3 regions of the Teredinibacter purpureus genome follow, and region 3 is predicted to be linked to each of the others. Evidence: predicted binding sites of a transcription regulator. Region 3 holds the regulator's gene; each other region holds the start of a gene.
What was found. The regulator FliA, encoded in region 3, starts transcription of late flagellar genes. The targets are predictions, from matches to a motif close to TAAAGTTATNNNNNNNNCGGCCGATANCC.
Positions count from the first base shown of each region.

Region 1: the regulator FliA is predicted to act here: its motif matches at 2,050-2,078, upstream of H5647_RS15135 (DUF5610 domain-containing protein).
Region 2: the regulator FliA is predicted to act here: its motif matches at 3,457-3,485, upstream of H5647_RS10045 (MotY family protein).

Region 1 is NZ_CP060092.1:3,462,995-3,467,218, forward strand. It holds gene H5647_RS15125 (alpha-ketoglutarate-dependent dioxygenase AlkB family protein) at 1-150, opposite strand, end outside; gene H5647_RS15130 (glutaredoxin family protein) at 132-365, opposite strand; gene H5647_RS15135 (DUF5610 domain-containing protein) at 556-2,010, opposite strand; gene H5647_RS15140 (FHA domain-containing protein) at 2,118-3,014, opposite strand; gene H5647_RS15145 (PP2C family protein-serine/threonine phosphatase) at 3,340-4,125, shown strand; gene H5647_RS15150 (lysylphosphatidylglycerol synthase transmembrane domain-containing protein) at 4,221-4,224, shown strand, end outside.
Region 2 is NZ_CP060092.1:2,318,131-2,322,354, reverse strand. It holds gene H5647_RS10055 (argininosuccinate synthase) at 284-1,516, opposite strand; gene H5647_RS10050 (ABC transporter permease) at 1,676-2,377, shown strand; gene H5647_RS10045 (MotY family protein) at 2,442-3,383, opposite strand; gene pyrC (dihydroorotase) at 3,585-4,224, shown strand, end outside.
Region 3 is NZ_CP060092.1:3,965,469-3,969,692, reverse strand. It holds gene flhF (flagellar biosynthesis protein FlhF) at 1-1,197, shown strand, start outside; gene H5647_RS17720 (MinD/ParA family protein) at 1,294-2,121, shown strand; gene H5647_RS17715 (RNA polymerase sigma factor FliA) at 2,268-2,990, shown strand; gene cheY (chemotaxis response regulator CheY) at 3,250-3,636, shown strand; gene H5647_RS17705 (protein phosphatase CheZ) at 3,656-4,224, shown strand, end outside.

The sequences.
Region 1 (4,224 bases), 500 kb from region 3:
AACAGCATATTCGGGAAGGGCTTGATCTAGCCAGCGTGGCTGATAGTGCAGCTGGGAGCCGTTGCCCAACATGATACATTCGGGCGTTTGCGGGGCGTCAAAAAGGCTATTTTGCTGCATAGCTTGGCTGTTCAAAGCGCTTTTAACCAATCTGAAAACGCCTGCTCATCGAACGGCCAACCGAGTTCTTTGCGTGTTGATAGGTCTACAACGACTGGAATACGCACGCCATAAGCGCCTAATAAGGCGCTATCTTCGGCGATATCAACAACGGTGACATTAAAACGACCACAGCGAGCAATAACCTCTTTTGCGAGGTCACAAAGATGGCAGCCAACGGTGCTATAAAGTGTTAGGTTTTTCATGCTAGGGGAATGTCATTCAGCATTATCGAGAGCGGGAGTTTACACCACTCGAAAGGAAACGCTAAAGACCTACGCAGAATCTCATTTAACGCGCCGTCGGGCGGACAATATTATAGCGCCCCTATGTGCGGCTATAACCTAACCATCCTATAGGTAGAAAGGCGATATTTACTCGGCCGTAACGAGCAGGTTAACCCTCAGTATGATGACGTTCTAACGCGCCAAACATCTGCCCCATAAACGGCTGGTACTGAGGGAAATGTGGGTGCTGCCCAAATTTCGGACGACCCGTAAACTCCGCCAAAGCGGGTAGCTGAGCTGAATCGAAACCCAGCTCACTTGTACGTTCGCGCACCGCTTCCAACTGCTGAATAAATTCACTCATACGTGCAACGCGATTATCAACGGGGGGCAATGCAAATGATTGAGGCTCAGACTGCAACTCAATTTTTTCAGTACCGGCATTCGCCACACCGCCGTAGGCCGATTCGATGCGGCTATAGGTTGTTTGGCTGAGGTTTAACGAAAATTGCATTATTTCGTCGGTATCAAAACCCACTTCCAATGCTTTTTCGTACGCTTGATAAATATCGCCACCAAAAAACGATTCGGCAACGTCGTTCAGCTGTGAGAGCAGATCGGTAATTGCACCCATTTCGCCGGCATCTAGATCCCCTTCTACCGTCAATTGGAAATTATCCATGGCATCACGATCATATTGGCTATCGCTGCCTGCTGGCCCAGACACGGATTGAAAGCGTTCACCTTGGTCTGCGTAGCTGCGAATGGTCACAACATCACCGTCGGTTGTTTTTAGTTGAAAGCTATAGAGATTACTTTCTGATTCTTCTTTATCGATTCGGGTATAGAAATCTTGTGTTGGGGCGATGAGCGTTTGGAAATTCTGAGCGTCTTGATTGGCACTCATGTCTTCGGTAAAAGGTTTGATAAAATCTTGTGGTGCAGTGGCGATACTATTAATTTGGCCTGCAGTTACCGACTGGGCGGTTTCGGCGGGCAATGGTTCTGCCGTTTCGTCAAATAAGGCTACGTCGGTTGCCGGGCTTGCCAGGCCATATTGCTCAGCCATATCATTTATGCCTTGCACTACTTGATTAAACATTCCCTCTACTGCGGCTTTAACCGCACCTTCATACAACCCCATATCTCTAAGCTGTTCCGCCGCTTCTGTAAAGCCTTTCATAAACCCTTCAAAACCAGCTTCTATGCGAGACTGCAATTCTTCTTGGCTGGCACCATCATTTACATCCGTGGCGAGTCTCTGTTCAATGAAAGCCAATACCGTTGCTGCGCCTGGGTTACTTACACTGTTATTGCTGGCAGCAGTAACACCCGCAGTATTTGCAGTATCAGTGTCAGGTGCTGCCGCTGGCGCCTGAGCGTTGGAACTCATGGTAGACGGTTGATAGGTTACCGCTGGCACACTTTGGGTTTGACCATAACTAGGCGTGTAGTGTGTGGAGGAGTATTGATAAGAGGTTGTTAGCGTTGCGCTAATGGTGGTTTTGCCACCGCTCCCGTTTTCGGTTACTACCGTACTGCTTTGCTCTGAACGGTGGCTACTATGGCTATTGCTGTAACCGCCCAATACATTGCTGGGGTTGTGGGTAGGCAGGTGAATCATAACGACGCTCCAAAAACTGGGCAGTTAGTTTCTATACCCTGCTTTCGGCAAATAATGCCGTTACTTCAATAATATTTGGTTCTGAAAAACGGTTTCTTCAGTGTGCACTAGACCGCACTTTTGTACCAGACCCAAACGCCCGCGCCAAGCACGACTAAAACAGCGCACCACAATGCCACTCCGCCAACTTTAGGCCCCCTTTTTATACCCTGCAATGTCCCGTCGGCATTAGCCTCCTGCGATATAGAATCGGCAACGTGCTGGTGAGGCGTGCGAATTTTGGGTTGCATGCCAGAGGCCGTGTTGCGCAGCGCGGTTGATGCGTGACGGGCCTTTAGGTCGGCAACTTTCACTACAGGCCTAACGGTTGTCGACTCTAAGTCTATTTGGGGGCCTGTAACATGAAATAGTAATGTGTCAAAACGGACTTGATCACCAGGTTTTAATACGGCGGAAGTTATGCGCTGGCCGTTAACAAAAGTGCCGTTAGCTGACTGTAAATCTTCAATCAACAAGCCTCTGTCACTGACCTTCAGGCGCGCATGTTTACGAGAGAGGTGCGCTACCCCTAAGCTGATGTCACATTCTTTTGCGCGCCCTAGAACGGCCGTACCCGTAATCGTAAATTCTTTACCGGCGAGCGCTGTCCCTGAAGGCGTTAGCGTCCATTGAGCCACTTCGGTGTGGTTTGCAGGCAACTCACCTTCTTCTGCACTTTTTATACGGGAATCGAGCAATGTTAATTCGGTGTGACCCCAATGCAAAATATCGCCATGTTGAAGTTTGCGCGCGTGCTTTACGGGCACACCGTTAACCCGGATTAGAGCATCACCCACACCATTCGAGATAGTTGCGGTGTTATCCAGTATCGTTAGTTCTCCATGGCTCGGGTGTAAATTTGCCGCTCTAAACGGTGCGCCGCAGTCCAGCCCAGAACCGATAACATAAAGAGGCTCCACCAGCCAAATAGGTGTCGTTTGACCCTTAAAATAAAGTTGAAGCATAACCGCCTGTTCTCAGTTTAAGTAAAGAGATGTAAAAGAACTTCCACCAACCCGCAAGACTTTTCTATTATCACCGTTAACGTGGCGTGATAAATGGATTATATCGAAGCGGAACAACGCTAAGCGAGCCTTAATCCCGTAACTTTTGAGGCATATCCGGTAATCGCTGCTCTACTTACTTAATTTAGACAATAATTTGGATTGAACCTAACGGGATATGTGACTAAGCCCCTAAATTACGCGATTCACACCTCGAGAACCAAGACACGATTATTAATTTGGTTTACGCTGGTTAGAGATCGGTATAAAAAATAAGTGAACCAGAATGCCACTAACCCAGTTTCACTCCGCTACAGATGTTGGGCTACAGCGAAGCAATAACGAAGACTGTTTTTTAAACATGCCTATGTTTGGCGTGTGGGCTGTTGCAGATGGAATGGGTGGGCATGCCGCGGGCGAAGTCGCCAGCGCTATCGCCTGCGATACCCTTCGGCGAAAGGTTACAACGGGCAGCCATTTAAAAACTGCTGTTCAAGCCAGTCACAGAGCCATTTTAGCGGCCGTCGAAAGTGGCAGAGGCGGTTCAGGCATGGGCTCTACATTGGTAGCACTGCAGTCTAGCGGTAATCAATATGAAATCTGTTGGGTGGGCGATAGCCGAGCCTACAGCTTTTATCGCACACCTACCCACGAACGACCCGACCCCCTTCTGCAGCTCACTCACGATCACTCTTACGTGCAGCTACTGGTCGATTCCGGTGTAATTAGCCGAGAAGAGATGTTGAGCCACCCCGAAAAAAACATTATTACCCAATGTTTAGGCTCCACCGATTTAGAGCGCGTAGAGGTGGACACTTTAAAGGGGCAATGGCAAGACGACGAGTGGCTTCTGCTGTGCAGCGACGGCCTATCTGACGCCGTAAGTGATGACGAAATCACCACGATTTTACAGCATTGCCAAACAACCGAAACCGCTACAACCACGCTAATCGCTGCGGCGCTCAATAACGGCGGAAGGGATAATATCACGGTGCAAATTGTTGCCGCGCCAAGTCGCTTTACTCAGGCGCTCCAAAACGCTATTCGGGCCGTACGTAAAATAATCGGTTAGTCTCCGTTAGTACCTCTACGACTCGCTCCTTATCTGTGGTATAAAGCGCCGCTAATACGCCAACCTCACGTCCACCGTTTTTGTAGCCAAGCTGAATGC
Region 2 (4,224 bases), 1.6 Mb from region 3:
GGTTTAAGTCATTCATAAACTACCAAAGCCCTCTGCTTTTTCCAACAGAACAGACAAGCCCACATAAAGGGTAAGGAATTGTCATTTTACAGGCTGCAATTACGGATGATTATAGGCTCTCAGCACGATCTCTGTTTGATCACGATCAATCGACGCGAAAAACCACTCAAACATCAGAACGTTTCAGTGGTTTTTTTATTGCAAGGAGGCTGAATGCGGGGAAGACATTAATAGAACCGCGTAGAACCGAGCACCGCCGAAAGCCGTACTCGGGAAGTACATACTAGTCTAGTTTGCGCCCCTTCTGGGCCGCTATGCGCATGCGTAGCGCGTTAAGTTTAATGAAACCGGCCGCATCTTTCTGGTCGTATGCACCAGCGTCGTCTTCAAACGTTGCAATACTTTCATCAAACAAACTATCCGCAGAACGACGGCCAACCACACTTACAGAACCTTTGTACAATTTCAATCGAACCTCACCATTAACCGATTCTTGGCTGTTATCAATGAGGGCTTGCAACATTTTACGTTCGGGGCTCCACCAGTAACCGTTGTACACTAACTCAGCATATTTGGGCATTATTGAATCTTTAAGGTGTGCGGCTTCACGATCAAGGGTCAACGACTCAATAGCGCGATGTGCGGGCAACAATATAGTGCCCCCTGGTGTTTCATAACAGCCTCGAGACTTCATTCCCACGTAACGGTTTTCAACGATATCTAATCGACCAATTCCGTGTGCGCCACCTTTCTTGTTAAGTGTTTCCAGTACGGTTGCCGGTGACATTGCTTCACCGTTAATTGCCACAACGTCACCTTTTTCAAAGGTAAGTTCGATATATTCGGGGGTATCAGGCGCTTCTTCTGGGGATACCGTCCAACGCCACATATCGGGCTCGGCTTCCTCCCAAGGATCTTCCAAAATATCGCCTTCATAGGAAATATGTAAAAGGTTGGCATCCATAGAATAAGGGGATTTTTTACTCGCTTTCGCGAAATCAACAGGGATGTCACGCTCTTTACAATACGCCATAAGCGTTTCGCGCGAGGTTAAATCCCATTCACGCCAAGGCGCTATAATGTGTATCCCAGGCTGTAACGCGTAGGCGCCTAGCTCAAACCGCACCTGATCATTACCTTTACCCGTAGCGCCATGACAAATCGCATCGGCCCCGGTTTCTTTCACAATTTCAACTAAACGCTTAGAAATTAACGGGCGAGCGATGGATGTACCAAGTAAATATTCGCCTTCATAAATAGCGTTAGCGCGAAACATTGGAAACACGTAGTCGCGAACAAATTCTTCGCGTAAGTCTTCAATGTAAATTTCTTTTATACCCATCGCCTGAGCTTTGGCGCGAGCGGGTTCAACTTCTTCACCTTGACCAATATCGGCAGTGAAGGTGACAACTTCACACTCGTACGTCTCTTCCAACCAACGAATGATCACGGATGTATCAAGGCCGCCGGAATAGGCGAGAACAACTTTTTTGATTGAAGACTTATCTACGGACATGGAAACTCCACAAATGGATAGGTTAGGATCTGAAGGCCGCGAATTTTATATGGAAGCTTGGCCAAGGCCAAGTGCTAAGCGTAAAAGAACCCGCAAACACACAGTTTAGGCGTTTATTCACCACTATTTTGCCTAAAAGGCCCTTAATGGAATTTGACCATGATCAGCCTATCGCCATTCGACACGTTACTTTCTACACTTCCGCTGTTGGTTGCCATCGTAATTTACCAATGGAAGCTGAGCCATTGTCGTGATTTGATCATTGCCAGCGCACGCATGGTGCTGCAATTAATCGCGATGGGGTACCTTCTCGCGCTGCTATTCGACTACCAATGGGGGTTAATCGGCCTTGCGATCATTATTTTCATGACACTTGTTTCGGCCGCTATTGCGATTCGGCCGTTAAAAAATCGATCAATAGTGCATTTTAATGTGGCCGTTCTCGCACTTTTCGTTGCCGGAAGCGCGCATTTACTGTGGATAATTGTGGTGGTGCTAAAGCTGTCGCCTTGGTATCAACCGCAAATTGTCATTCCTCTTGCAGGAATGGTGTTCGCTAATGGTATGAACAGCCTAAGCTTAGGGGCAGAACGTTACGAGGCAGAACACGCGCGCAATAGTACGCAGGCTGGTGCCATCGCCTTCAATGCTGCCATGATTCCGCAAATTAACGCGTTATTAGCCGTAGGGCTGGTGTCGTTACCGGGCATGATGACAGGACAAATTCTTTCGGGTATCTCGCCGTTGGAAGCGGTTCGGTATCAGATAATGGTCATGAGCATGATCGCAGGAACTTCTGCGCTGAGCTTACTGCTGTATTTTAAGGGCTTATCTCACTTTAGCCCGCTAAAAACGGATTGAGGCAAATACCAACCCTCACGCGGACCACAATACTCAGACACGACCCTCAAGCCCGCATAGGCAATCACCCCGCAGAGGCAAGCGGCAATACTTCCAGCTCTTCCACCTTTTCCATACGTACCGTTACGCGCCGATTTTTTGCTCGGTTTCCCGCAGAATTATTGGATGACACGGGGTATCGTTCACCGTGCCAACGCACCGTAATCCAATCCTCTGGAACGCCCCTAGCTGTTAGATACTGGCTCACCATTTCGGCCCGCATTTTCGAAAGTTCAAGATTTTCAGCCCTATCGCCAAAGGCGTCCGTATGGCCATCAATATAAAACAATCGAATTTTTGGGTCATGTTTTACCAGTGCGAGCATTTTATCGATTTGTGCCAACATCTTATGACTAAGCTCTTCAGGGTTGCCGGGAGGAAAATACAATGCTGTACGCCTTACCTGATCAAAACTGGCAGGTAATAGGCCTCCCAAACAACTCAAATACTTTCGATACGCTTCCCTAAAACCAATGCTCGTCAGCCGCACTTCTGAGGGGGCAGAATGGGGCGGCTCAAACCAGCGATCTTTTGTAAACGCCAGTTCACGGCCTTCGTGAAGTTGCGCCAACATACTCTCAGCATAATCACTACCTTTCCAAAAAGGCTTAGCCCCGCGTTTTAGTGATATTGCACCAAAATCAAAAGGAGGCTCTTCCGGCATCCATACGGGCGATTGCGCCACCAAGGTGGCCGTTCCCGCCTTAAAACGCGCAGGTTGCGACTGTAGAAAAACACACGAGCTATGTCCCGCCCTAGTCTCAAACACGACCTTTCCAAAATAGGGCACTCGCTGCTCAATACTGCATTCAAATACTGACGTATAAGCTTGCCACTGGCCATCATTGATAGCATTTGTGTATTCAGTTGCTGCCATCACCCAAGGCGCGCACAGCATTGCGCAGCAGCCTCCAGCAACAAACCAACGCTTACCTACACCGTATAGCCGTTGTTTAACTCTTTCCATATTCAACTAACCTCAGCCGCTGCGCGGCAGGCAGCGCGTTACCATAATTTCATCATCCAATTACACCTACAGTGGTTATCGGCCAAAACTGCGGTAGCTTAAGACACGACCAGTGCAAGACTCTCTGTTTTCCGGTAGCATTCGCTCCACTAACACCGCAGCTCGCGGGCAAGCACACGCTTTAGGATAGATGCAGTTTCCATGACAGACACCCTCACGCTTACCACACCAGACGACTGGCACATTCACCTGCGAGACGGCGAAGCCCTTCGCACGACGGTTCCACACGCAGCAAGTCGTTTTTCGCGGGCAATAATTATGCCCAACCTTGTTCCGCCAGTGATGAACGCAACCCAAGCGCTAGCGTATAAAACCCGCATTAAAGCCGCTCGGCCAGAAGGCAGTACATTTGAGCCTCTTATGGTGCTTTACCTAACCGACAACACTAGCGCGCAAGATATCATTGATGCGAAAGCAGCCGGAGTAGTTGCCTGTAAGCTTTACCCCGCAGGCGCAACAACCAATTCAGATTCGGGTGTTACCCATATCAAGCATTTATATCCAGCGCTAGAGGCCATGCAAGCGCACCAAGTTCCGCTACTGTTACATGGCGAAGTAACCGATGCCGACATTGATATTTTTGACCGAGAAGCCGCGTTTATAGACCGAACTTTAGCCCCCTTAGTGCTCGACTTCCCCGCGCTAAAAATTGTACTCGAGCACATAACAACGGCCCAAGCCGCTCAGTTCGTGGCTGCTGCCTCCACTAATATTGCGGCCACCATTACGGCACACCATTTACTCTATAACCGCAATCATATGCTCGCAGGCGGCATTCGCC
Region 3 (4,224 bases):
AGAGGTGAGCGCCTTGCGCTAGACATAGAGCGAGCGCGAGAACGCATGATAGACGCGAAACGTCGTGCCCGTGAAAATGAATTGCCAATCTCTGAATTACCCAGTACAGCGAGTATCGCTGCACGCCAGCAAGACGCTCGGGATTCCTCTAAAAAGTCGCCAGCTTCGCAGGTTTCCGCGATGGAGCAGTATACTCAATCGCCAGTACCGGCAAAGGCTGCTATGCGGGGGGGATATGAACAGCCTGCAGGTGTGAACGACAATAGTGGTCAGGATACGCGCCTAGAAACCCTTCAAAGTGAGCTGGCCGATATGCGCATGATTCTCGAACAGCAGTTGTGGCGTATGTCTCAGCATCAGGCGCACGAGAATATGCCCAGCCAAGTGCAACTTCCGGCGGGTTTTTCCGTGGTAACGGAGCATTTAACGCGATTAGGCTTACCGGAAAAACACACGCATCAACTGCTAAGCGAAACTAAACACCATAAAAAAGTTAATAAAGCGTGGCGAGAATGTATGGCGCGATTGGCGAAAGATATTCCAACGGCGACGGACGATTTTGTTTCTAAGGGCGGGGCCTATGCGTTTGTAGGGCAAACGGGCGTCGGTAAAACCACCACTATTGCCAAATTAGCGGCACGCTACGTACTCGAGAATGGGCCGGGTAAGGTCGCACTCGTCACAACCGATACTTATAGAGTGGGGGCGCACGACCAGTTACGTTCATTAGGCCGTATTTTAAATGTGCCTGTGCGAGCGGTCGACAGAGACAACAGCCTCATTACTGTACTGTCAAGTTTACGTCAGTTTTCGTTAGTGCTTATCGATACGGCGGGTTTTCGTCACGGCGATCCGTTGCTGAAAGATCAGCTTCGGCAAATGGACCATTGCTCTGGCATCAAGCGCGTTTTAGTTATGGCGTGTAACAGCCAGCTCCAAACAATGAAAGCCTCTACTCATGCCTATAGCGCCTCAAAAGGTATTGATGCTTGTGTGCTCACGAAACTGGACGAAGCGGCCAGCTTGGGTGAAGCCATTAGTGTGGTTATCGATCGGCAATTACCCGTGGCCTACACTACCAATGGGCAAGAGATACCGAAAGATATTCGCTGTGCGAGTGGTCACCAGTTAGTGGCTGACGCCGTAGCGCTATTGAAAGCGCCAATAGAAACAGACCCGGCATTGCAAGGTGGCTAACGTTGACAATGCGGTGTTAGCGGCATGAGCCAGCAGCAAGACAATCGTCATCTATACTTGTTGAATGCATCCCCGATAGAAAGAGATTTGAAGCGTATGAGTGTAAACCGACCCGTAAAAGTCATTGCCGTGACTGGTGGTAAAGGTGGCGTTGGGAAAACGAATTTATCGGTAAATCTTAGTATCGCCCTCGCTGAACTAAGCCGTAGAGTTATCCTATTGGATGCTGATTTAGGGCTTGCGAATGTCGATGTGCTCTTAGGGCTCCATGCAAAACATACGCTCGCCGATGTGCTCGATGGCAGTATGTCGCTTCGTGATGTGATGCTAAATGGCCCCGGTGGGGTAAAGGTTGTACCGGCATCGTCAGGTGTGCAGCAAATGACACACCTAACACCACAAGAGCATGCTGCACTCATCTATGCATTTAATGAACTCAGCGATCAGCTCGATATTTTAATGATTGATACCGCCGCTGGAATCTCCGAAACCGTTGTTAGTTTTGTGAGAGCCGCTCAGGAAGTCATTATCGTCGTGTGCGACGAACCGTCTTCTATTACCGATGCCTATGCGTTAATAAAATTGCTCAATTCTGAACACGGTGTTTTTCGGTTTCGCGTTATTGCAAACATGACGAGAACCAACCAAGAAGGTATTAATTTATTTAATAAATTAAATGGGGTTTGCGATCGTTTTTTAGATGCGTCACTACAATATCTGGGGCACGTGCCGTTCGATGAAAATGTGCGTAAAGCCGTGCAAAAACGCCAGCCCTTAATCGAATTTGCGCCACGAAGTAAAGCTTCTGCTGCGGTACGCGTTATCGCTCAAAAAATTGATCAATGGCCGGTACAGGCGTCGCCACGTGGGCATTTAGAATTTTTCTTAGAACGTTTAGTGACCGCTAATGCAGGTGCGTGTTAATACGTATAACGTAATAACGTTTACTATCAGGGGTTGCATACGCAACATTCACAACACTCTTTCGAGTAACGAGACGATAACCATTTGATGTTAATCCACCGTGTTTTTACGCAGGTTTTATGTCGGTTTCCGCAGCAGACAATTTAATGACTTACGAACAAACGCAGGATGCGAGCATTCAAATAAAGGTTGAAGATTACCTGAATCTGGTGCATCGCATTGCGCATCACATTATGGCCCGAATGCCATCTAGCGTTCAGATCGATGATCTAATGCAAGCGGGTATGGTTGGCTTGCTTGAAGCATCACAAAAATATGACGCCACTAAAGGCGCGAGCTTTGAAACGTATGCCGGTATTCGTATTCGAGGCGCAATTGTCGACGAGATGCGTCGTGGAGATTGGGCACCCAGATCCGTTCATAGGAATGCACGTAGAGTAGCAGAAGCCATTAAAGTGCTCGAAGCTCAGTTGGGGCGTGACGCCAAAGACAGTGAAATAGCGGCGCAGTTAGACATGTCATTAGACGAATACCACGATATTTTACGTGACAGCACCTCAGCACGTTTATTCAGTTTAGAAGAAACTTTTGACGAAGACGAGCCACGTACAGCACAGCCAGCACTGGGAAGTCCCTTCGTAGGCCCCGCCGAAGGCGCACAAAAAGAAGCATTGCGCCGCTCATTAGCCGAGGCGATTAGAGGATTGCCCGAGCGAGAACAGCTGGTTCTGTCGCTCTATTACGAACAAGAACTGAACTTAAAAGAGATTGGGCAGGTGTTATCGGTATCGGAATCACGTGTTAGTCAAATCCATAGCCAAGCAGCTTTGCGATTAAGGGCGCGACTAACGGACTGGCAACAATCGTAGCCCAACCGCGAAGTCAATCAGTGGTACCGGTTACGTTTTACGCCCCCATAAATTTCTTTAAACCTCATTACCGATGCTATTGGTTCGGTAATGAGGTGTTTATTGCCCGATTAAGTTCTTCTTTATGCGCGGCTGGCGTAAAAACTGGCCGACTGGTAATCAGCAGCTAGACTTATTTCAAGGTTCCACAGAACCCTGCGATAAAAGGCATAGAAATCATCAGATTAGCGTAAACCCGAGAAGGGAGACGGAGGTTGCATTGGATAAAAATATGAAAATCCTCATTGTGGACGACTTTTCGACGATGAGGCGAATCATTAAAAATCTTCTTCGAGATTTAGGCTTCACTAACACTCAAGAAGCCGACGATGGTACTACGGCCTTACCCATGTTACGTAGCGGCGATTTTGATTTTCTAGTGACGGACTGGAATATGCCGGGCATGACAGGTATCGATCTTCTTAAAGAGGTTAGGGCCGATGCAAAACTTGTGAGCCTACCTGTATTAATGGTGACAGCGGAGGCGAAACGCGATCAAATTATTGAAGCTGCTCAAGCTGGCGTAAATGGCTATGTGGTTAAACCCTTCACCGCACAAGTACTAAAAGAAAAGATAGATAAAATCTTTGAGCGTGTAGACGGCTAAACGGCCAGGTGGTTATTCAATGGAAAAAACGATTCAGAGCCATGATGAGGAGTTCCTGTCGCAACTGCAAGATTGCGCAACTCAGCTGGTTGAAAAGTTACAGGGCGATGACTACGACGAAGCGTCTAAGCTTATACACGGTTTAGTAGAAGCAAGAGACAAACACATATTTAATAGCGTTGGGCAATTAACCCGAGCGCTGCACGAAGCCATTGTAAATTTTCATGTCGATGCAGATCTAGATTCCGAACCTCCCGAGGTCAACGCATCGGAAATACGAGATGCGTCTAGTCGATTGAACTACGTTATCGATATGACCCAAAAAGCCGCCGATCAAACAATGGATAAGGTTGAAGCGATAGCCCCAATTGCCATGAGCTTAGGGCAAGAGGCAACTCGACTACGAGACGAATGGAAAAGACTAAAAAGGCGCGAAATAACCAAAGAGGAGTTTAAGGGCCTGTATAACCAAATGGGCGAATTCCTCGAACAAATGGATGACGGCACGCAACAACTTAATAAATCTTTGCAAGATATTATTCTTGAACAGGGCTTCCAGGATTTGACTGGGCAAGTATTGCGCAAAGT